DNA from 3 places in the Bradyrhizobium sp. Unk1 genome. Region 1 is predicted to be linked to each of the others. Evidence: predicted binding sites of a transcription regulator. Region 1 holds the regulator's gene; each other region holds the start of a gene.

Region 1 (7,739 bases):
GGCTGAGGGGATCGGGCATATGAACAGTGAGGCCGACGCCATCGTTTCCGCCATCATCGCGAAATGGTGCGCCGGCTTCGCGACACTCGATGCGGCTGCACTGTCGTCGCTCTATGCGAAGAACGCGTTCTTCTTCGGCTCCAATCCAAAGCTCTATCGGGGCAGGGACGGCGTCGCCGATTACTTCAACGGCCTGCCGCGCTGGCGCCAGCCGAGTGCTGCGTTTTCCGAGGTGCGCGCCGCGCAAGCCAGCCCGGACCTGATCAACATGGCCGCGATCGTGTCGTTTGACCTCGCCGGCGAGAGGGCGGAGTTCTCGGTCAAGATGAGCTGGGTCATCCTCCGCGAGCACGGCGACTGGAAGATCGTCAATCACCATGCCTCGTCGCGTGCGCCGTTGATCTGATGTTGCTGCCGCCCACGGCATCGTCATTGCGGCGATAGCAACGAACGCTGCCCCCGCGCGTTGGGGTGGGTCCAACAAGGAACCCACCATGCAGAACATCGCAGAGCATATGGAAGTCATCGGCGCCGATGGCGTCCACATCGGCACGGTCGACAAGGTCGAGGGCAACCGCATCAAGCTGACCAAGAAGGACAGCGGCGAGGGCAGCCACAAGGGCCACCATCACTTCATCGACAAGGGCCTCGTCGCCGGTGTCGAGGGCAACAAGGTCCGGCTCTCGGCCAAGGCGGACGTCGCCGTGACGATGGAAGAGGAAAAGTAGGGGGACCTTCGCTCCGTTCCTGATCCGTACCGCTATTCGCCTGCCTGCACGTTCCGGTAGCCTCCAGGCCTGTCGCGTATCGTAAGGTGCAGGGAATGGCGGAGCCGGGCCGGCCAGTTCGGTCCCAGGGGATCGCGGGGACTTGGATCGCGGGGACTTGGATTGCGGGGACTTGGCCCGTCGGCCGAGCTGCATCCGCGGGCGGCCTCGTGCCGGCAGGGTTCGACCTCTGGACGTCGCTGGCCGGGACCCTGCGCGAATGGGCGCGCGCCGAGGCCGGCGCCGGGCGATTGTTGCCGTGGGTGATGCCGGTCGCGTTCGGCGGCGGTATCGCGCTCTACTTTGCCGCCGATCATGAGCCGGTGCTGTGGGTCGTTGCCGCAACGGCCATCGCACTCATGCTTGGCGCCGTGCAGTTGCGGCGGAGCCGGTTGTTTGCGCCGGCGATCATGATCGCGGCGGTCGCGGCCGGTCTTGCCACGGCGACCTGGAAGACAGCGCGGATCGCGCACACGGTGCTGGCAAAGCCGCTCTATTCCGTCTCGCTGTCGGGCTTCGTCGAGACCCGCGACATCCGCGAGCGCACCGACCGCTTCGTGCTGCGCGTCACGGCGATGGAGGCGCAGCGCAGCGACGTCAAGCTCGAGCGCGTGCGCCTCTCCGTGCGCAAGGGGACTGCGCCCGAAGTCGGCAGCTTCGTGCAGTTGAAGGCGCGGCTGTTGCCGCCGTTGTCGCCGGTGCGGCCCGGCAGCTATGACTTTTCGCGCGACATGTTCTTCCAGGGCATCGGCGCCTCCGGCTTCGTGATGGGCACGATTGCGGCATCGGTGCCGCCGGATGCCGGTGGCTTGCGGCTGCGTTATGCCGCCTTCATGCAGGGTCTGCGCGATGCGATCGACGCGCGCATCCGCGTCACGCTCGAGGGCGACAACCGGGCGATCGCGACCGCGCTGCTCACGGGCCGGCGCGATGCGATTACCACGCCCGTCAACGACGCCATGTTCATCTCGGGGCTCGGCCATGTGCTCTCGATTTCCGGCTATCACATGGCGGTCGTCGCCGGCGTCGTGTTCTTCGCGGTGCGCGCGCTGCTGGCGTTGATCCCCGGAATGGCGGCGGGCTTTGCCATCAAGAAATGGTCGGCGGCCGCCGCACTTGTCGCAGCCGCGTTCTATCTGCTGCTGTCGGGCGCGGAGGTCGCGACGCAAAGATCGTTCTTCATGACCGCGGTGGTGCTGATCGCGGTCATGGTCGATCGCCGCGCCATCACCTTCCGCACGCTGGCGGTGGCCGCGTTAATCGTGCTCGCGGTCGCACCGGAGGCACTTGTGCATCCGAGTTTTCAAATGTCCTTCGCCGCGACGCTCGGACTGGTGGCGCTGGTGCAGATCGGCATGCCGAACCTGTTTGCGTCGCCCGATCATTCGGCGACCGCGCGGATTGCGATGTGGGGCGGGCGCGAAATCGCGATGCTGTTCCTGGCCTCGCTGATCGCGGGGCTCGCGACCACGCCCTATGCCGCTTACCACTTCCACCGCGTCACTCCGTTCGGCGTGCTCGCCAACCTCGGGGCGATGCCGGTGGTCTCGGCCCTGGTGATGCCCGCGGGCCTGTTGGGTTTGATTGCAGCGCCGTTCGGACTTGATGGTCCGTTCTGGTGGCTGATGGGGATCGGCATCGACTGGATGGTTGCGGTGTCGCGCTGGGTGGCCGCTTTGCCGGGCGCGGTCGGCCGCATCTCGGCCTTCGGCATCGCGCCGCTGATCGCTGCAAGCTTGGGAATCATCGTGATGGGCTTGTTGCGCACGCCGTTGCGCTGGGCCGGCGCGGTGGTGCTGTTAGCCGCGATCCTCTGGGGACTGTGCGCGCGGCAGCCCGATGTCCTGATCGCCGGTGACGGCCAGAGCGTCGCGGTGCGGGGCAGGGATGGACACCTGCATCTGATCAGGTCGAGCAAGGACGGTTTTCTTCTGAAGGAATGGCTCGCCGGAGACGCCGATCCGCGCGACGCCGGCAGTGCCTCACTGGCCGCCGGCGTGTCGTGCGACGAGGCCGGCTGCGTGACGCCGCTTGCCGACGGGCGCCTGGTCGCGCTGGCCTTGCGCATCGATTCATTGGCTGACGATTGCAGCCGCTCCGCGCTGGTGGTGACGGCGCGGCCGGCGCCGCCGGATTGCGCGGCGATGGTTGTCGACCGTCAGCGTCTCGCAAGGCAGGGCGCGCTGGCGTTGACGCGAAGCGGCGACGGCTTTGTGGTTCAGGCGGCGAAGGCAAGGGGAGCGGACCGTCCGTGGTCGCCGGCGGTTGCCGGCGAGGCGGATTTCGGCGCGAGCCTTGGGCCGCAGGCGGCGGCTTCCCGCAACCGCGATGCGACGCCATCGGAAGCCGACCTGCAGGCCGAGGATTGAGCGGACGGGTTACAGATACCAGGCCAGCACGGCATCGAGCCTGGCGTTGCCGATCACCGGCAGGACGACCATCTGGCTCAGTCCAGAGGCGCAGGCCTGCGAGGCCGCGGCCGAGCCGTCACGTGCGAGATCGTCGTTGAGCGCGGGCATGCCGGTGGCCCAGGCCCCGCCGATGCTGCCTTCGCCTTTGGCGATGGATTTCGTCGCATAGAGCGCGGCGAGGTCGGTCTGCGCGCTGCAATCGCCGGCGCGGAAGACCAGCGCGGAGCGGGCCTCGTCCGGGACCCAGATCTCGAAGCGTCGTGCAATCGGGGTCGCCTGCGCCGAGAGGAACGTCAGCACCCAGGTCTGATCGGTGCCGGTCCGATAGGGAACGCCGACCCCGAGATTGATTCCGACCTTGGCGGCGTCCTCCCAGCGCAGAAAACTCCTGGCATCGTACAGGTCCTTGATGACCAGCGGCAGGCCGGCTTTCCAGATGCGGCCGGGCAGGCCGAAGCCACGCGGAAATCTGGTGTGGCGGGAGTTGAATTCGAACATTTCGGCGGTGCCGTAATAGCCGTCGACGAGCGCCATCTCGTGGGAGGTTTCGGCATCGTTGTGCCAGAGCTCGATCGCGCCGACATGGGCCTCGTCGTCGCCGCAGAACAGCACCATGACGGCTTGCAGGAATTCGCCTGAAAACACCGGCACTGCCACGCCGCATGTCAGCCCGGCGGCGATGGCCTGATCGGTCCGCTTGAAATAGGAATCGGTGAATCTGGTGAGGATCACGGGGTGGCCGCTGGCCCAGGCCTTGCCGGGAAGCCCCTCGTCATATCCGAAGTGCAGATCTTCGCTCACGGCCCTGAACGCGGACAGCCCTTCGCCGTAGAGGCTGCCGCCGAATTCCAGCCGCATGCGTGTGCGGTCAGGCACCCAGAGTTCAACGACGCGAATGAAGGTCTTCATTGAACGTGTCCGCCGTCTCAAGCCGCACCAAGCATCGGCCATTTGGCTGCGGAACGGACGTTCAAAATTCAGGCAGGACAGCGCAAACTTCGTGCGGTGGGAGGCGCAACGGCTTGGTCCGCCCGAGGGAGTTTCGCGGGACACGAACGACACCATCTCGCCGGCCTCGGCCGGCGATGGCGATTTTCAATCCTGGCCCGACCTGCCGGCCGGGAATGGCTATGTCAGCCGATCGGCAGGCGGGTGATGGTCGGCCGGCTGTCGGTGATGATCTGCGGCTTGTGCTCGCGCTCGCCGAGCGGCTGGGTCACCGGTAGTTGCAGCACGGTCGCGCGCTGGCCTTCGACCAGCTGCGTCACCAGCACGGATTTGCCGTCGGGGAATTCGATCGCATCATGATGGCGATCGGGAATGTGCGGATCGATCTTGCCGAACTTGCCGACGCGCGAATTGACGGTACGCGTCCAGATCCAGCGATTGTCGTAGCGGACGTTGTCGGCGAAAGCGAGCTCCGTTCCCGGGAGCAGGCAGACCGCGACGGTCGGATCGGCTGCGGAGGCAAAGCCGCGCGTCGAGGTGCCGCGGAAGGTTGTCGTGACGACCGTCTCGCCGACTTCGGCGGGACGCGACGCGACGGCATGCAGGCTGTAGTCACACATCGGGTGCTCCTCATGCAGGGATAGCGACCCACGTCTCTCAATCGAGGCGCAGGCCTCTATCAGAGTGGAAATGTGAAAGGTTCTGCCCGGTTGTAGGCAAATCTACGGCTCGCCGCAGCAAGCCGCAATCACATTATCTTTCCCGAATCCACTAGGAACAAAGCCCGCCCCTATGCATTCTGCAGGCGCGTGTCAGCGCCCCGCAGGCGCCGACCAGCCGGAATATTGCCAGGCCGGCCGCGACGGTTGCTCGACGGCGTTGCGGGCCTTGCGGGCTCGCTCGCTCACGGCGGTGTCGTTGCGGACATGGGGTCGCGATTGTGCGGCCAAGGCTTTCGACGCCAAGGCTTTCGACGCCAAGGCTCGCGACGCCAAGGCTTGCGACGCTGATGCTGCGATCAGCGCCACAGCAACTGGGATCTGAACGATCCGGCGCATGACTTCTCCTCGAACCTGAAGGCCGCGAAGCAGGGCTGCTTCGTGCGGCGTGCCGAGGATTTACCGCCAGAGGAGGGGCCGGATAATCTGCGCGAAACCAGAAAGACTATCCAGCGGAAGCGGACAATCGTCCGCTCCAATCTCGGATCGGCGATGCCGATCTAAAGCGCGCGGGGCGCCAAATAACCGATCCCGGCGCGTCCGGTATCAGTACTTCCGGTAGAGCCCGATCAGTTTGCCCTGAATCTTCACCCGGTTGGGCGGGAGGATGCGGACCTCATAGGCTGCGTTGGCGGGCTCGAGCGCGATCGAGGCGCCGCGGCGGCGGAAGCGCTTCAGGGTTGCTTCCTCGTCGTCGATCAGCGCCACCACGATATCGCCGGTGTCGGCGCTCTCGTTGCGCTGGATCAGCGCCATGTCGCCGTCGAGAATGCCGGCCTCGACCATGGAATCACCACGCACTTCGAGCGCGTAATGTTCGCCTGAACCGAGCATGTCAGGCGGTACGCTGATGGTGTGGCTGCGGGTCTGCAAGGCCTCGATCGGCGTGCCGGCCGCGATGCGGCCCATCACGGGGACCGCCACGGGACGCTCGCCCTCATCCGCCGGCGGGCTGGAAGTCGTGCGGACCTTGCCGAGATTGCCTTCGATGACGCTCGGCGTGAAACCGCGGCGGCTGCCGGCGGCGGCCTGAAGCTCGGGCAGCTTGATCACCTCGATGGCGCGGGCCCGGTTGGGCAGGCGCCGGATGAAGCCGCGCTCCTCGAGCGCGGTGATCAGGCGATGGATGCCCGATTTCGAGCGCAGGTCGAGCGCGTCCTTCATCTCGTCGAAGGAGGGCGGCACGCCGCTTTCCTTCAGCCGCTCGCTGATGAACCGCAGGAGCTCGTATTGTTTGCGCGTTAACATCTCGACCAAAATCCCCCGGTTGATGTCGTTCGATTCCGAGACGCTGAATTCAGCAGTAAGCCGCTACATGCTCGAAACAAATCATGAACGGACACTATATGTTCGATACATGTTCCGCAACTGCTTAATTTACCGTGAACGCGACAAAGTTCGCGGAACGCACGCGAACGAAGCGATCAGACGGGCAGCCGCAAGACCTCGCAAGGCGTGCCGGCTTCGGCCTTCGGCGCGAATGGCGCGCGCACGAGAAGTGCCTGTGCCGCAGCGAGATTCGCAAGCAGCGAGGAATCCTGGTGATTGACCGGAACGGCGACGAGCGTGCCGTCGTCGCGCAGTTCGAGGCGTGCGCGCAGATAATCCTCGCGCTGGTCGTTGGCGCCGACATCGCGGCCGAGCACCGCGCGTTCGCGGCGGTGATGAATCATCGAACGGCCCGAAAGCGCGCGAATCAACGGCACCATGAACAGGAAGCCGCAAACATAGGATGACACGGGATTGCCAGGCAGGCCGATCACGCGCATCGCGCCGAGCCGCCCGTTCATCATCGGCTTGCCCGGCCGCATCGCGATCTTCCAGAACGCCATCGAGATACCTTCGTCCCTCAGCGCCTGCTGGACCAGATCGTGGTCTCCGACCGACGCGCCGCCGGTCGTGATCAGGATGTCCGCGCCGCTCTCCCGCGCGCGGCCGATGCCGGCCGTGGTGGCCGCCAGCGTGTCGGCGGCAACGCCGAGGTCGACGGTATCGGCGCCCTCGCTGCGGGCGAGCGCGTGCAGGGCGTAGCCGTTGGAATAGACGATTTGGCCGGGACCGGGCGTGGTACCCGGCATCACCAACTCGTCGCCGGTCGCGAGGATCGCGACCTTCGGGCGTCGTCGGACGGGCAATTGCGGGTAATTCATGCCGGCGGCGAGCGCGAGGTCGCGCTCGGTGAGCCTGATACCCTTGCACAGCAGCACGTCGCCTTCCGAGAAGTCGACGCCGGCGGGGCGGATGTGCCGCCCCGTTACGGCGGCTTCCTTGATGGTGATGCGCTTGCCGTCCGCGACCGTATCCTCTTGGATCACGACCGCATCAGCGCCATCGGGAACGACACCGCCGGTGAAGATACGCACGGCCTCGCCGGCGCCGACCGATCCCGCAAACGGGCGGCCCGCCGCGACCTCGCCGATCAGGGTGAGCTGGGAGTCGGTCTTCGCCGCATCGACCGCGCGCACCGCATAGCCGTCCATTGCCGACATCGCCTGCGGCGGCTGCGTGCGCCGCGCGGCGACATCGCGCGCGAGCACGCGATGGAAGGCCGCGTCGAGCGCGATCATCTCTTCAGGCAGCGGCTCTGCGCCCGCCAGCACCGCGGCGAGCGCATCGGATACCGGCATCAGGGCCACGGCGAACTCCCGCAACAAATCGAAGGACTCGGTCGGCAAGGTTCTAGCCGAGCGGAGGGCCTGAAGCAAAAGGGGCTCCCCAAAGGCGCGCGAGCCCACACTTCCATTCGGCGGCGGCCCGGCCTATCTTTCTGTCGATGACAAGACTGCTCGAAAAAGCGCTCCAGGCCGTGCGGCAGCTCCCTGCGGATAGCCAGGACGAGATTGCGCGTGCGATGCTGGCTTTGAGCGGCAACGCAGGGGAGCCTGAGGAGATCG
Region 2 (7,739 bases), on a different contig from region 1:
GCGTCGTGGTGCTGATCGGCCTCCTTCCCTCGGAGGAAAAGGTGCTGATCGACAGCCTGAAATCCCGCGTGACCGGCGAGCTCAGCCCCTTCGAGGAGGAGATCGCGCAGGCGCAGCTCTGCAAGGATGAGAGCACCGAAGCAATCCAGCCGGGCGGGCCGATCTGCCTCGCAAAATTCTCCGACGACCGGCTGCTGCTGATTGCGGATGCGCTCGCCAAGAGCACCTCGCTTGCCCGCGACGAGCGGCGCGTCGCCGCGGTCTTCGACGTGATCGAGCCCTTCGCGCGCAAGCTCGCGGAGCAGGGCCGCACGCCGCCCCGGCGCAAGGACATCCTGCGACTGATCGGCAACGCGCTTCTGGTCCAGCAGCGCGTCGCCGGCCGTGTCGCGGTGGCCGAGAAACCGGACGTGCTCTGGGAGAAGCCCGAGCTCGACCGGCTCTATGCCCGTCTCGAAGACGAGTACGAATTGAAGGAGCGCCTCGACACGCTCGAGCGCAAGCTCACCGCGGTGTCGGAAACCGCCAACGCGCTCACCGACATCATCGATACCCAGCGCTCGCTGCGGCTGGAAATCGCGGTCGTGGTGCTGATCGTGATCGAGGTCGTGATCGGGTGCATCCAGATATTGTCGGGGACGCACTAGCTCAGGCTGCGCGTTGTCGTGCAAGTTGCGTGAAGACGAGCAGTCGTTCACGTAAGTGGAACATTTTGGCTTGATCCAAATCAAGGGCGCCAAGCTCCAGCGCACGAGACTTCGGTCGGACCCGCGGTCAACGCGATGAGCAGGTGTCCGCGGCTTCCTCTCTCGAAGAAGGAGTACGCTAATGTTGCGTCAAGCTCTCATCGCTTCGGCAGCCGCAGCTATGCTGCTGGTCACTTTCACTCCCGATGACGCGTTTGCTCGCGGCGGTCGCGGCGCCGGCGTGCGCGCCGGAGGTTTCCACGGCGGTGCCGTGCGGGCAGGAGGCTACCGCGGGGGCGCGGTCGCGGCTCGTGGATACCGGGGCGGTGCTGTTGCCGTGCGCGGCGGGCGTTACGGCTATCGGGGCGCTTATGCAGGGTATCGTGGATACCGCTATGGCGTCGGTGCGGCGGCGGTGGGGGCCGCGGCGGTCGGCGCAGCTGCGACGGGGGCCTACTATCGCAGCGGCTGCGGCTATGACGCTTACGGAAACTATGTTTGCCCAGGCGGGTACTCTCCGTACTGAGCGGAGCGACGTAGTTGACCCATGGTGCTCGAAGCGATGGCGAAATCATTTGCTTTGCGCACCATGATCATTTCGGCAGCGGCGCGCAGCGCTGCGACAAGTCATGGCCCGACAAGTCATGGCCCGCTGAAATTCTCCCATGGGGGAGAAGGGAAAGATGCAGCGGTCGACCGGGCTTTCATTTCGCTCGCAGTACAGCCGCGCAGTGCCGAGCGATTGTCAGCTCCTCATTCGTCGGAATGACGAACACATTGACGGCGCTACCACTGCCGCTGATCCGCTCGCGTGCCGCGTCATTCACACCCGCGTCAATATGCACGCCGAGCCACCCAAGCCGCTCACCAATCGCGGCGCGGATTTCCTTCGCATGCTCGCCGATGCCGCCGGTGAAGACCAGACAGTCCAGCCCGCCCAGCGTGGTCGCCATCACCGCGACCTGCTGCGCCGCACGGAAGACGAACAGGTCTACCGCTTCCCGCGCCGCAGCCTCGCCGCTTGCCAGAAGCGTGCGCATGTCGGCAGAGATGCCGGAGACGCCGAGCAGGCCCGACTCGTGATAGAGCAGGTGCTGGACATCCTCGACCGACATCCTCTCGTGCTGTTGCAGATAGAGCAGCACGCCGGGATCGATCGTGCCGCAGCGCGTACCCATCACGAGGCCATCGAGCGGCGTCAGTCCCATCGTGGTGTCGACGCTGCGACCATCGCGTAATGCGCACAGGCTGGCGCCATTGCCGAGATGCGCGATGATGGTGCGCTTGGCAACGAGCTCGGGCGCCATTGCGGCGAGGCGGCCTGCGACATATTCGAACGAGAGGCCGTGAAATCCATAACGCCTGATACCGCGCTCTTCATAGCGCCGGGGGAGCGCGAAGCGGCTCGCAGGTGGCGCAATGGTGTGATGGAAGGCGGTGTCGAAACAAGCGATCTGCGTCAGGTCGGGCTGTATTGCCCTGATGAAGCGGACAGGTTCAAGGCAGCGGGGCTGGTGCAGTGGCGCCAGTGATCTCAGTGCTTCCAGCTTTGCGTAGACGTCGTCAGTCAGCTGGACCGGACCCGAATAATCCGGCCCGCCATGAACGATGCGGTGACCTACTGCCCGCGGGTCGCCAAAGCGATCTTTGATAAAGCCGAGCACGTCGGCGAACAGATGGCCGCTGTCCGCGTCGGACGATTCCCTTCGCGTCTCGAACAGGTCCTCGCCAGCGGGGCTCTTCACCACGAGTCGAGGCTTGGCTTCCTGCTCGTCGAGCTGGCCCTTGCAGAGCAGGACAGGTTCGTCCGCCGAGATATCAAACAGGCCGAACTTGATGCTCGACGAGCCCGAGTTGAGGACGAGGACCGACGCCGTCATGACGTCAACCCGTCTTGCCCGGCCAGACCCAATCGCGGATCTCAGGCATGTCCTCGCCGTGTTCGCGCACATAGTGCGAATGTTCGATCAGCTTGTCGCGGAACTGCTGTTGCACCTGCGCGGCCCTGGTCGCCAGACCCGGCACGCGCGCGATCGCCTCGATCGCGAGGTGATAGCGGTCGAGCCCATTGAGCACGACCATGTCGAACGGCGTCGTCGTGGTGCCTTCCTCGGCAAAGCCGCGCACATGCATGCCGGCATGGTTGGTGCGGTTATAGGTGAGGCGGTGGATGAGATAGGGATAGCCGTGATAGGCGAAGACCACCGGCTTGTCTGACGTGAACAGGCTGTCGAAGTCACGGTCGGACAGACCGTGCGGGTGCTGGTCTTTCGGCTGCAGCGTCATGAGGTCGACGACGTTGACGACGCGGATCTTCAGATCGGGCAGCGCCTTGCGCAGCAGGTCGACCGCGGCGAGCGTCTCCAATGTCGGGACGTCACCGGCGCAGGCCATCACCACATCAGGTTCGCTGTTCGCGTCCTCGTTGCCGGCCCAGGTCCAGATGCCGATGCCGGCATCGCAATGCGTGGCCGCGTCCTGCATCGATAGCCATTGCGGCGCCGGCTGCTTCCCGGCGACGATCACGTTGATGCGGTCATAGGTGCGCAGGCAGTGATCGGCGATCCACAGCAACGTGTTGGCGTCGGGCGGGAAGTAGATGCGGACGATGTCGGCCTTCTTGTTGGCGACGAGATCGACGAAGCCGGGATCCTGATGGCTGAAGCCGTTATGGTCCTGCCGCCAGACATGCGAGGTCAGGAGATAGTTCAGCGAGGCGATCGGCCGCCGCCAGGGCAGATGTCGCGTCACCTTCAGCCATTTGGCGTGCTGGTTGAACATGGAATCGACAATGTGGATGAAGGCCTCGTAGCAGGAGAACAAGCCGTGCCGTCCCGTGAGCAGATAGCCCTCGAGCCAGCCCTGGCAGAGATGCTCGCTCAAAACCTCCATCACGCGGCCGTTCTGGGCGAGATGCACGTCGTAAGGCTCCGTCGGCTCCATCCAGACCCGTTCGGTCGCCTCGAACACGGCGTCGAGCCGGTTCGACGCGGTCTCGTCCGGGCCCATGATGCGGAAGTTGCGTGCCTCGGCGTTGAGGCGGATGACGTCGCGCAAAAACTTGCCGAGCTCACGCGTCGCTTCGCCCGTCACACCGCCCGGCTGCGGCACCTCCACGGCAAAGCTGCGGAAGTCCGGCAGCTTCAGCTCCTTCTTCAGCAGGCCGCCATTGGCGTGCGGATTGGCGCCCATGCGGCGGATGCCCTCGGGTGCGAGCGCCTGAAGCTCGGGAATGAGCGCGCCGCTGCCGTCGAACAGCTTCTCGGGCTCGTAGCTGCGCATCCAATCTTCGAGGATTTTCAAGTGCGCCGGGTTCTCGCGACAGCCCGCAACGGGAACCTGATGCGCGCGCCAAAAGCCCTCGACCTTCTTGCCGTCGACCTCCTTCGGGCCGGTCCAGCCCTTCGGGCTGCGCAGCACGATCATCGGCCAACGCGGCCGTTCGACGCTTTTACGGCCGTCGCGGGCATGCTGCTGGATCGAGCGGATGCTGGCGAGCGCGACGTCGAGCGCGTCCGCCATGGCCTGGTGCATCAATTTGGGATCGTCGCCCTCGACGAACAGCGGCTCGTGGCCGAACCCGCGGAACAGGTCGCGGATCTCCGCGTCGCGCATCCGTCCGAGCACGGTCGGGTTCGCGATCTTGTAGCCGTTGAGATGCAGGATAGGCAGCACCGCGCCGTCATTGGCGGGATTGAGGAACTTGTTCGAGTGCCAGGACGCCGCGAGCGGGCCGGTTTCGGCCTCGCCATCGCCGACCACGCAGGCAACGATCAGGTCGGGATTGTCGAATGCGGCGCCATAGGCGTGCACCAGCGCGTAGCCGAGCTCGCCGCCTTCATGGATCGAGCCCGGCGTTTCCGGCGCCGCGTGGCTCGGAATGCCGCCGGGGAAGGAGAACTGCCTGAAAAGTTTTCGCAATCCGTCCGTATCGCGCGCGACGTCGGGATAGATCTCGCTGTAGCTGCCTTCGAGATAGGTGTTGGCCACCATGCCCGGGCCGCCATGGCCGGGACCGCAGATATAGAGCACGCCGACATCGAGCGCGCGGATGACGCGGTTGAGATGGGCGTAAATGAAGTTCAACCCGGGCGTCGTGCCCCAATGACCGAGCAAGCGCGGCTTGATGTGCTCCGGCCGCAACGGCTCGCGCAGCAGCGGATTGTCGAGCAGATAGATCTGCCCGACGGAGAGGTAGTTCGCGGCGCGCCAATAGCGATCGAGCAGATCGAGCTCGCTGCTCCCTGAGGCCGATTGTCGTTGATTTGTCATGTTCCTGCCGACTTTCACCCAGCGATCGTCACCAACTTTGTTCCGGTGCGATTGATCCCTGTCCGGCATCGAACAGGATCGCCGCGACGGGTGTGTTGCGTGAGGTCAAAGGACCGCGCCCGAAATTTGGGCGGCTACCGTGCATGGGGCTGTTTTTCAGTTTTTTGTTTGTGTTCTTGATTTGTTCCTTTGGCGTGCTATCTTGGCTTCATGAGTCCAGCATCCTCTCATGCTCTCAAGCACCCGCCGGTCACGGCGCCCTCCGAGCCGGCGGGTGCGGACTCTGATTTTCCCGAACTGGCGGTCGCCATCGACAAACAGCGCAGGCGGGGGCGGGGCGCGCAGTCCAACGCCAGCGGCCGCTTCGAGGCTGAGGCCCGCGTCGCCTTCGACGACGGCTGGCAGAGCCTGGAGGAGCTGCCGCCGTTCAAGACCAGCGTGGGCGTCGACACCTCGCGCAAGGTGATCACCCGCAACGAATCCCCCGACATCGGCTTCGACCGCTCGATCAATCCCTATCGCGGTTGTGAGCACGGCTGTGTCTATTGCTTCGCGCGGCCGACGCACGCCTATCTCGGCCTGTCGCCGGGGCTCGACTTCGAGTCAAAGCTGTTTGCCAAGCCCGATGCACCGGCGCTGCTCGAGAAGGAGCTGGCCGCGACCGGCTACGAGCCGCGGATGATCGCGATCGGGACCAACACCGATCCGTATCAGCCGATCGAGCGCGAGCGTAAGATCATGCGCGGCATTCTCGAAGTGCTGGAGCGCGCCGGCCATCCCGTCGGCATCGTCACCAAGTCGGCGCTGGTCGTGCGCGACATCGACATTCTCGCGCGGATGGCCAAGCGCAACCTCGCCAAGGTCGCGATCTCGGTCACCTCGCTCGATCCAAAGCTCGCGCGCACCATGGAGCCGCGCGCGGCGACGCCGCCGAAGCGGCTGGAGGCGCTGAAGCAGCTCTCGGAGGCCGGCATTCCGACCACCGTGATGGTCGCGCCCGTGATCCCCGCGCTGAACGATTCGGAGATCGAGCGCATCCTCGATGCCGCCGCCCATGCCGGCGTCAAGGAAGCCTCCTACGTTCTGCTGCGGCTGCCGCTGGAGGTTCGCGATCTCTTCCGCGAATGGCTGATGGCCAACTATCCGGACCGCTACCGCCACGTCTTCACCCTGATCCGCGACATGCGCGGCGGCCGCGACTACGACGCGAAATGGGGCGAGCGGATGAAGGGCACCGGGCCGATGGCCTGGACCATCGGCCGCCGCTTCGAGATCGCCTGCGACAGGCTTGGGCTGAACAAGCGGCGCTCCAAGCTGACGACGGATCACTTTGCGAGGCCGAAGCGGAACGGCGATCAGCTCAGCCTGTTCTGATCGAGGAAGTGGAAGAGGCGTAGCATGAGTCAGGAACTTACCGCGCCGGTGCCGCGGCTCACCGTCATCACACTGGGTGTGAGCGACATTCGTGCCAGCATCGCCTTCTATGACGCGCTTGGCTTCTCGCGTCGTTTGAAGGCGACCGGCGAGGCCGTCGCGTTCTACGATACCGGTGGTCCGGTGTTGGCCCTGTTTCACTGGGATAAACTCGCGGCCGACGCCAAGTTACCGGACAATCCGAGGCCTGCGACCTTCCGCGGCATCACGCTCGCCTGGAACTGCGCCACGCGCGACGAGGTCGACGCGGTTCTGGCCTTCGTTGTCGGCAAGGGCGCCGCGCTGCTGAAAGCGGCGCATGAGACCGACTACGGCGGTTATTCCGGCTATTTCGCCGACCCCGACGGCCATCCCTGGGAAGTCGTGGTCGCGCCGGGCATCGAGGTCGGTGAGGACCGGCGGGTGCACCTGGCCGAGTAGGCGGCTGGTCTGAATAACGGGAATTGTCCGGGGTTCCCGGTTGCGCCGGCTGGGCCGCTTGCGCACGATCCCGGCCATGATTCGGGACAAGTCCGCCAGGAAGCCGGCCAAAGACGCGCCAGAGCCAGAGAAGGCCGCGCCGAAGAAGGATGCCGCCAAGAAGGCAGCACCTGCGAAGGCGGCCAAGGGGTCGGCCGTTAAGACCCCGGCCGGCAGGCAGGGCGCCATCATCGCCGTCGCCTCGCCGACCTTCCGCCGCGAGCGCGCGCTGATCAAGCGCGGCGTCTGGCCGGTTGCCGGCTGCGACGAGGCCGGCCGCGGGCCGCTCGCCGGACCCGTGGTCGCGGCCGCCGTGATTCTCGATCCCGACCGCATTCCGCGCGGCATCGACGATTCCAAGCGCCTGACGGCCGAGGAGCGGGAACGACTGTTCGACAAGATCTGCGCCACCGCGCAGGTCTCGGTTGCCGTCGCCTCGCGCTCCCGGATCGACCGCGACAACATCCTGCGTGCCTCGCTGTGGGCGCTGAAGCGCGCCGTGGTGGCGCTGCCCGACACGCCGCGTCATGTGTTTGTCGATGGCCGCGATCGGCTCGACACCGCCTGCGACTGCGAGGCCGTGATCGGCGGCGACGGCATCGTGCTGTCGATCGCCGCAGCCTCGATCATCGCCAAGGTGACGCGCGACCGGCTGATGTGCGCGCTGGCGCAGGACTGCCCCGGCTACGGTTTCGAGCAACACAAGGGCTACGCCGTTCCCGAGCACCTCGACGCGCTCGACCGCCTTGGTCCCACCATCCACCACCGCAGCTTCTTCGCCCCCGTCGCCGCCGCCCGCGCCAAGCACATGCCCTCGACGGTCGAGCCGGTGCGGGACTTGTTTGCGGTGACCGAGGTCGAGGTGCAGGTGGTCGCAAGCGTTGAAAT
Region 3 (7,739 bases), on a different contig from region 1:
GGCCCAGGCCTTCGCGACCGATCATTGGGCCGCGGAAGACATCTTTTGTCGCTGAATCGTGCTCTGGCTCGCGGACGAATGCGTCACCGCAATTTGCGCACGTGAACATTGATGTCGAGATCGATGTTGCTGACGCAGGTTTGAGTAGTCCGGTGAGAGCCGCCCTCGTGCCAGGGACCATCGCGTGTGCGGGCGTTGGTGATATTGGCGAGCTTCAGGCATCGCCATTGCGGCAGCGGTCCGCTGCTCTCGCCGGCGAACTGCCAAGCCAGTACGGCTTCCTCACCGATCTTGTTGGTACCGATGATATGCGGACAAAGTTCGCGATAGCGCCCCTCGTAGATGCAGGTCATCTGCTGCTCGGCGAGGATTGCCTTGCGGAAGAGCATGTAGGTGCGGCTGGGCATCGCGGACACTTACAGCCTTTCCCCGATGATCCCGCGGACGAGGCGGAGTGAATTCTACTCCGCCGCCTCGCTCGTGCTCCGCCGCTTCGGCTTCCTTGCCTTCTTCAGCACCGGGTCCAGAAACTTGCCCGTGTAGCTCCGCGGCGCTTTCGCGATATCCTCCGGCGGGCCCCAGGCGACGATCTCGCCGCCGCCGTCGCCGCCTTCGGGGCCGAGGTCGATGACCCAGTCTGCGGTCTTGATGACTTCGAGATTGTGCTCGATGACGACGACCGTGTTGCCCTGCGCGACCAGCTCGTGCAGCACTTCCAGCAGCTTCTTGACGTCGTGGAAATGAAGACCGGTGGTCGGCTCGTCCAGGATGTAGAGCGTGCGGCCGGTGGCGCGCTTGGACAGCTCCTTGGCGAGCTTGACGCGCTGGGCTTCGCCGCCCGACAGGGTCGTGGCCTGCTGGCCGACATGGATGTAGTCGAGGCCGACGCGGTGCAGGGTCTGGAACGTCTCGCGCACGCGCGGCACCGCCTTGAAGAAGTCGGCGGCTTCCTCGACGGTCATGTCGAGCACGTCGGCGATGCTCTTGCCCTTGAACAGGACCTCCAGCGTCTCGCGGTTGTAACGCTTGCCCTTGCAGACGTCGCAGGTGACGTAGACGTCGGGCAGGAAGTGCATCTCGATCTTGATGACGCCGTCGCCCTGGCAGGCCTCGCAGCGGCCGCCCTTGACGTTGAAGGAGAAGCGGCCGGGCTCGTAGCCGCGCGCCTTGGCTTCGGGCAGGCCGGCGAACCATTCGCGGATCGGCGTGAAGGCGCCGGTGTAGGTCGCGGGATTCGAGCGCGGGGTGCGGCCGATCGGCGACTGGTCGATGTCGATGATCTTGTCGATGTGCTCGAGACCCTCGATGCGATCGTGGGGTGCGGCGCCTTCGCTGGCGTTGTTCAGCTTGCGGGCGATGGCCTTGTAGAGCGTGTCGATCAGCAGCGTCGACTTGCCGCCGCCGGAGACGCCGGTGACGGCCGTGAACAGGCCGAGCGGAATTTCGGCCGTGACGTTCTTGAGGTTGTTGCCGCGCGCGTTGACCACCTTGATGGTGCGGCGATGGTTCGGCGGGCGCCGCTCCGGCACCTCGACCTCGAGCTCGCCGGTCAGATATTTGCCGGTGAGCGATTTCGGGTTGCGCATGATCTCGGCGGGCGTGCCTTCGGCGACGATGTTGCCGCCATGCATGCCGGCGCCGGGGCCGATGTCGAGGACGTAATCGGCAAGCAGGATCGCGTCCTCGTCATGCTCGACCACGATCACGGTGTTGCCGAGGTCGCGCAGGCGCTTGAGGGTGTCGAGCAGGCGCGCGTTGTCGCGCTGGTGCAGGCCGATCGAGGGCTCGTCCAGCACGTAGAGCACGCCCGTCAGCCCCGAGCCGATCTGCGAGGCGAGGCGGATGCGCTGGCTCTCGCCGCCGGACAGCGTGCCGGACGAGCGGGACAGGGTGAGGTAATTGAGGCCGACGTCGAGCAGGAAGGTGAGGCGCTCGCGGATCTCCTTGAGGATGCGGCCGGCGATCTCGTTCTGCTGCGTGTTCAGCGCCTCGGGCACGGTCTCGAACCATTCGCCGGCCTTCCTGACCGACAGCTCCGAGATCTCGCCGATATGCTTGCCGCCGATCTTGACGCAGAGCGCCTCGGGCTTCAGCCGGAAACCCTTGCAGCCCTCGCACGGGACGTCGTGGAAATATTTCGCGAGCTCCTCGCGCGCCCACTCGCTCTCGGTCTCGCGATAGCGGCGGTTGATGTTGGTGATGACGCCCTCGAACGGCTTCTTGGTGTCGTAGGAGCGGACGCCGTCTTCGTAGGAGAACTTGATTTCATCCTCGCCCGAGCCATGGAGGATCGCATTCTGCGTCTTCTTCGGCAGATCCTTCCATTTGGTGGTCAGCGTGAACTTGTAGTGCTTGCCGAGCGCCGTCAGCGTCTGGACGTAGTAGGGCGATGACGACTTGGCCCAGGGCGCGATCGCGCCCTTGCCGATGGCGAGCTCCTTGTCGGGGATGACGAGATCCTCGTCGACATGCTGCTCGACGCCGAGGCCGCCGCAGGCCGGGCAGGCGCCGTAGGGATTGTTGAACGAGAACAGGCGCGGCTCGATCTCCGGAATCGTGAAGCCGGAGACGGGGCAAGCGAATTTTTCCGAGAACAGGATGCGCTCAGGCCCGCTCTTGTCGTGAATTTTTGCGGTCTTCTTCTTCTCCTCGACGGGCGCCGCCGCTGCAGGCGCATCGGCGAACTCGACGACGGCGAGGCCCTCCGCGAGCTTCAGCGCGGTCTCAAAGCTTTCGGCGAGGCGCTGGCCGATGTCGGCGCGCACCACGATGCGGTCGACCACGACGTCGATGTCGTGCGGAAATTTCTTGTCGAGCGTCGGCGCTTCCGCGAGCTCATGGAAGGTGCCGTCGATCTTGACGCGCTGAAAGCCCTTCTTGAGCCATTCGGCGAGCTCCTTGCGGTACTCGCCCTTGCGGCCGCGCACGACGGGGGCGAGCAGATAGAGGCGGGTGCCCTCGGGCAGCGCCAGCACGCGGTCGACCATCTGCGAGACGGTCTGGCTCTCGATCGGCAGACCCGTGGCGGGCGAATAGGGCACGCCGACGCGCGCCCAGAGCAGGCGCATGTAGTCGTAGATCTCGGTGACGGTGCCGACGGTCGAGCGCGGGTTCTTCGAGGTCGTCTTCTGCTCGATCGAGATCGCCGGCGACAGGCCGTCGATCTGGTCGACATCAGGCTTCTGCATCATCTCCAGGAACTGGCGCGCATAGGCCGACAGCGATTCGACGTAGCGGCGCTGGCCCTCGGCATAGATGGTGTCGAAGGCGAGCGAGGATTTGCCGGAGCCTGACAGCCCGGTGAACACCACCAGCTTGTCGCGGGGAATCTCGACGTCGACATTCTTGAGGTTGTGCTCGCGCGCGCCACGGATCGTAATTGCGCGCAGGCTGGATCCCGCGTTCTGCTGTTGGCGCTTCGCCTTGATCACTTCATCCATCCGAGTTGCCCTCAAGGAATCCCAAAGGTGCGCGATCGCGCCAACAAAAAAGGCGCGCGTCGCCCGGAACCGGGATCGGCGCCGATGGGTATGCCAGCGAACGTAGGAAGAACGGGGACGGATTTCCAGTGGCGTGTGCGAATCGTCAACGGATTGTTGGCGCGCTGGCGGCATCTGGCAGGAGCAGGGCGCCCGGAGCATGCGAAGGGCCGGCGCGAGGCCAGCCCTTCGTTCGCGTTTGAATGCGGATTTGGGGCAATCCGCACAGGATCAGGACTTGGAGGTTCCTGAGGGAAGCTTTGTCTCAGTATTTGGCGACGACCGGGCCGCCCCAGCGGTAATTGATGCGGATCAGGCCCATGTCGATATCCTGGCCGATCCGGTCGGTGCGCGGGGCGAAGCCGCCGACGAGAGTTGCGAAGTCAGCGCTGTGATGGCCGAGGAACACGTGATTGTACTCGCCGCCGACCGACCAGTTCTCGGCAAAGCCCCATTCAACGCCGATGCCGATCGTGTAGCCCCAGCGGGTCTGGTTGACGCTGTTGAACGTCGCCGCCGCTGGCGCGCCCGGAAAGAAGGTGTCGTATTTGTCGTGGGCCACGGCTGCGCCGGCCTTGCCGTAGAGCAGCAGATTGTTCACAGCGTAGCCGAGCTGGCCGGTGAACAGACCGAAGCTGTCGATCTTGGTCTGGTTCGTGATCGGCGCCAACGCCACGCTGACATTGCTGCCCTTGAAGTCGGCCCAGTTGCCCTGGCCCTCGATGCCGAACACCCAGCGCGATTTCTGCCAGCGATAGCCGAGCTGTCCGCCGACCGTGCCACCGCCCGCATTGTGACAGCCTTCGCCAACGGCCGGATCGACAGCGATGCCGAGCGCGCGAGTCACGCCCCAGCAGGCATGGGCCAAGCCGCCGCCGCCATTGATGCCGGCATAGATGCCGCTCCAGTCATAAACGGGAACGGCGGCCGCCGGCGCCTTGTAAATCGGTAGATCGGCGGCGGTAGCCGGCGCGACCGCGCCGAGTGCGAACAGGCTGACCGCAGCCAGCATCCACGTCTTCATGTCACGTCCCCAACTCGCCAAAGCCATTCGCGGGCGCCGTGCGCGCGCCTCACGACTCCAAGACGGTTGGGTGCACCCTCGCGCGAAAACAAAAAGGCCGGCGCAAGGCCGGCCTTTCGTGACGCGATGGCGTTGGAGACGAAGATCAGTATTTGGCGATGAGGGGGCCGGCGAACCTGTAACTGACGCGGGCCGTTGCGATGTCAACGTCCTGGCGGATCCGATCGGCGCGCGAGAACGTGCCGTTGTTGAACGTAAATCGGTTGTCGCGCGATCCCATGAAGCCGTGCACATAATCGACGCCGACCACGATGTTGGGCGTTACGCCGAAATCGAGGCCAGCACCAACCGCTCCGCCCCAGCGCGTTTCATTCGCCCTGTCGAACACGAAGCCGGTGGCGGTGGTGAAGCCCTCGTATTTGTCGCTCACAACCATCGCACCACCCTTCGCGTAGAACAGCACATTGCTCCAGGCGTAGCCGACCTGGCCGGTCACGAGGCCGAAGGCGTTGATCTTCGAGCGGTCTGAGCCGACGCCGCCGGCAGCCAGGCTCGGTCCATTGGAGCCGCTAAGGTGAGCCCAGTCGCCCTGGCCTTCCACGCCGAACACCCACGACGCGCTTTGCCAGCGAAAGCCGGCCTGGCCGCCGGCCACGCCGCCGGTCGCGGTGTGGCAGCCCTCCGATGCGGGGGGAGTGACCGGTGCACCGAGGATGTTGGTGACGATGTCCCAGCAATTATGGCTCCAGCCGCCACCACCGTTGGCGCCGATGTAGAAGCCGCTCCAATCGTAGACCGCGCCGATCATCGGGGCAGGAGCTTTGGTGTAGGGCCTCGCCGCCAGATCGGCCGCCGAAACGGACGTGGTCATCGCGACTATGCCGGCAGCGGCAAGCATAAACTTGTTCAAGACGGACCCCCCCAAGGCCAAAGTTGTTGCGATCTTCGATACAACCTTTGAGGTGCGACAGTCTGTCACCGGAGGGTCACAGCGCGCCGAAAAATGGAACTTGTCCGCAAGCGCTCGCGCCGTACGCGCGAAAACAAAAAGGCCGGCGCAAGGCCGGCCTTTCGTAACGCGATGGCGTTGGAGACGATGCTTAGTACTTCGCCACGACCGGGCCGCCGAAGGTGTAGTTCAGGCGAACGGTGCCCATGTCGACGTCCTGCTTGATACGGTCGATGCGGTCGTTGATGCCGAGAATCGTGAACGAGTTGTTGCGCTTGCCCATGAACAGATGGTCGTATTCGATCGCAACGGACCAGTTCGGCGCGAAGCCGAATTCGAGGCCGGTGCCGACCGCGCCGCCCCAGCGCGTCTCGCTTGCGCTGTCGAGGACCAAGCCGAACGCCGTGCCGTTGTACTTGGCATGCGTGACCGCCGCGCCACCCTTCACGTACCAGAGCACATTGTTCCAGGCATAGCCGACCTGGCCGGTGAACAGGCCAATCGCGTCGATCTTGGTCTCGTTGACCAGCGGAGCAAGCGCCACGCTCGTATTCGAGCCCTTCAGATTGGCCCAGTCGCCCTGGGCTTCAAGGCCGAACACCCAGTTGGCCGACTGCCAGCGATAACCGACCTGGCCACCGACGACGCCGCCTGTCGCATTGTGACAGCCTTCAGCCGTGTCCGGACCCGCAACGCCGAAGATGTTGTTGACATCCCAGCAGTTGCGGCTCGAAGCGCCGCCGCCGTTGATGCCGAGGTAGAAGCCGGACCAGTTGTAGATCGAGGCCACAGCAATGGGCGCCTTGGTGTAGGGGCGGGCCGCCAAATCGGCCGCCGAGGCGGGAGCCAACGCGCTGAGTGCGAACAGACTGGCCGAGGCCAGCAAAACCTTCTTCATTTCAATTCCCCAGTTTCGTTTCTCTTTGTCGGCGAAAAATAGCCGCCCCAATGACCCAACCGATGTCATTGCTCTACACCATTGAAGCCGAAGGTTGTGTCACTGGGATGCCACAGCTCTCCCCGAAAACGTTGTGAATCGGTGGGCCTGGATCTGGACGCGCGAAAACAAAAAGGCCGGCGCAAGGCCGGCCTTTCGTAACGCGATGGCGTTGGAGGCGAAGCTCAGTACTTCGCGACCACCGGGGCCCCGAAGTGATAGTTCACGCCGACCTGCACGGTGTGGAAGTTGAGCGTGCCGGTGGGCAGGGCGCCCGAGAAGTAGGTCTCGCCGCCGAGGCTGCGATAGAGGTACTCGCCCTTGACCGACCACTGCGGAGCGAAGAACGCTTCGACGCCCGCACCGACGGTCCAGCCGGAGTGCCACTTGCTGTCCGACGCGGTCAAGCCGAGAGCGGAGAGGGTGATCTTGTTGTCGATCCAGGCGTAGCCGCCGGTGCCGTAGAACAGGACCTGATTGACGGCGTAGCCGATACGGCCGCGCACGGTGCCCATGGCATCGGTCTTCGAGCTCGCCGTTGCGGTCACAACGCCGAATCCGGGAACGACAGTGGCGCCGGTCGCCGAAGCGCTGACGTCAGCCCAGGAACCATCAGCCTCGACGCCGAACACGACGTTGCCGGTCTGCCAGTTGTAGCCGGCGGTGCCGCCGACGAAGCCACCCTTCATCTTCGGGTCGCCGGAACCGTTTTCCCAGGCGCCGCCACCGACGATACCGAGGTAGAAGCCGGTCCAGTTGTAGACCGAGGCCACCGCCACCGGAGCCTTGGTGTAGGGGCGCGCCGCGAGATCAGCGGCCGAAGCCGGAGCAGCGAGAGCGAACAAACAGGCCGAAGCCAACAAAACCTTCTTCATTTTCAAACCTAATCCCAGTCCCGGTTTCTGTTTTTGCCTTCCGTGCGTTCGGAAGGACATCGGACGCCGTGGTCCAACTGATGTCGTGCTTACACCAGCAAAGCCGCAAGTTGTGTCTCCCAAAAGCCACAATAGTCGCAAAACGTAGCGGTGACTGACCTATAATTCCCGTTGCCCACGCAAAAAGGCCGGCGCGAGGCCGGCCTTTGATTTCCAAGCGATCTCAGAGAGATATCAGTATCTTGCGATCAGCGGGCCGCCCCAGCGATAGTTCACGCGGACGAGGCCGATATCGACGTCCTGGCTGATGCGATCGGAGCGTGTGGAAACGCCGAGCGGGGCGATCCCGAAATTGCCGGATCCGGTGAAGCCGACGGTGCGGCTGCCCATGAAGATGTGGTCGTACTCGAAGCCCACGGTCCAGTTCGGCGCGAATCCGAACTCGACGCCCACACCCACGGTGCCGCCCCAACGG

Evidence for each region. Region 1 encodes LexA, which represses DNA repair genes until DNA is damaged. Its sites were predicted from a motif close to TGTTCNNNNTGTGTTCNG; they were not measured.
Region 2: the regulator LexA is predicted to act here: its motif matches at 5,130-5,147, upstream of AC5ZFO_RS26870 (PA0069 family radical SAM protein).
Region 3: the regulator LexA is predicted to act here: its motif matches at 3,537-3,554, upstream of uvrA (excinuclease ABC subunit UvrA).

The regions. Positions count from the first base shown of each region.
Region 1 is NZ_JCAMOP010000007.1:221,092-228,830, forward strand. It holds gene AC5ZFO_RS11650 (glutamine--tRNA ligase/YqeY domain fusion protein) at 1-6, shown strand, start outside; gene AC5ZFO_RS11655 (YybH family protein) at 20-406, shown strand; gene AC5ZFO_RS11660 (DUF2171 domain-containing protein) at 495-728, shown strand; gene AC5ZFO_RS11665 (ComEC/Rec2 family competence protein) at 824-3,136, shown strand; gene AC5ZFO_RS11670 (GAF domain-containing protein) at 3,146-4,087, opposite strand; gene AC5ZFO_RS11675 (hypothetical protein) at 4,312-4,746, opposite strand; gene lexA (transcriptional repressor LexA) at 5,392-6,093, opposite strand; gene AC5ZFO_RS11685 (molybdopterin molybdotransferase MoeA) at 6,270-7,481, opposite strand.
Region 2 is NZ_JCAMOP010000022.1:83,248-90,986, forward strand. It holds gene AC5ZFO_RS26850 (RMD1 family protein) at 1-647, shown strand, start outside; gene AC5ZFO_RS26855 (hypothetical protein) at 829-1,212, shown strand; gene AC5ZFO_RS26860 (acetate/propionate family kinase) at 1,391-2,566, opposite strand; gene AC5ZFO_RS26865 (phosphoketolase family protein) at 2,571-4,958, opposite strand; gene AC5ZFO_RS26870 (PA0069 family radical SAM protein) at 5,169-6,332, shown strand; gene AC5ZFO_RS26875 (VOC family protein) at 6,357-6,812, shown strand; gene rnhB (ribonuclease HII) at 6,889-7,739, shown strand, end outside.
Region 3 is NZ_JCAMOP010000015.1:91,077-98,815, reverse strand. It holds gene AC5ZFO_RS20675 (DUF433 domain-containing protein) at 1-55, shown strand, start outside; gene AC5ZFO_RS20670 (hypothetical protein) at 84-416, opposite strand; gene uvrA (excinuclease ABC subunit UvrA) at 462-3,440, opposite strand; gene AC5ZFO_RS20660 (outer membrane protein) at 3,745-4,503, opposite strand; gene AC5ZFO_RS20655 (outer membrane protein) at 4,649-5,413, opposite strand; gene AC5ZFO_RS20650 (outer membrane protein) at 5,604-6,350, opposite strand; gene AC5ZFO_RS20645 (outer membrane protein) at 6,575-7,264, opposite strand; gene AC5ZFO_RS20640 (outer membrane protein) at 7,499-7,739, opposite strand, start outside.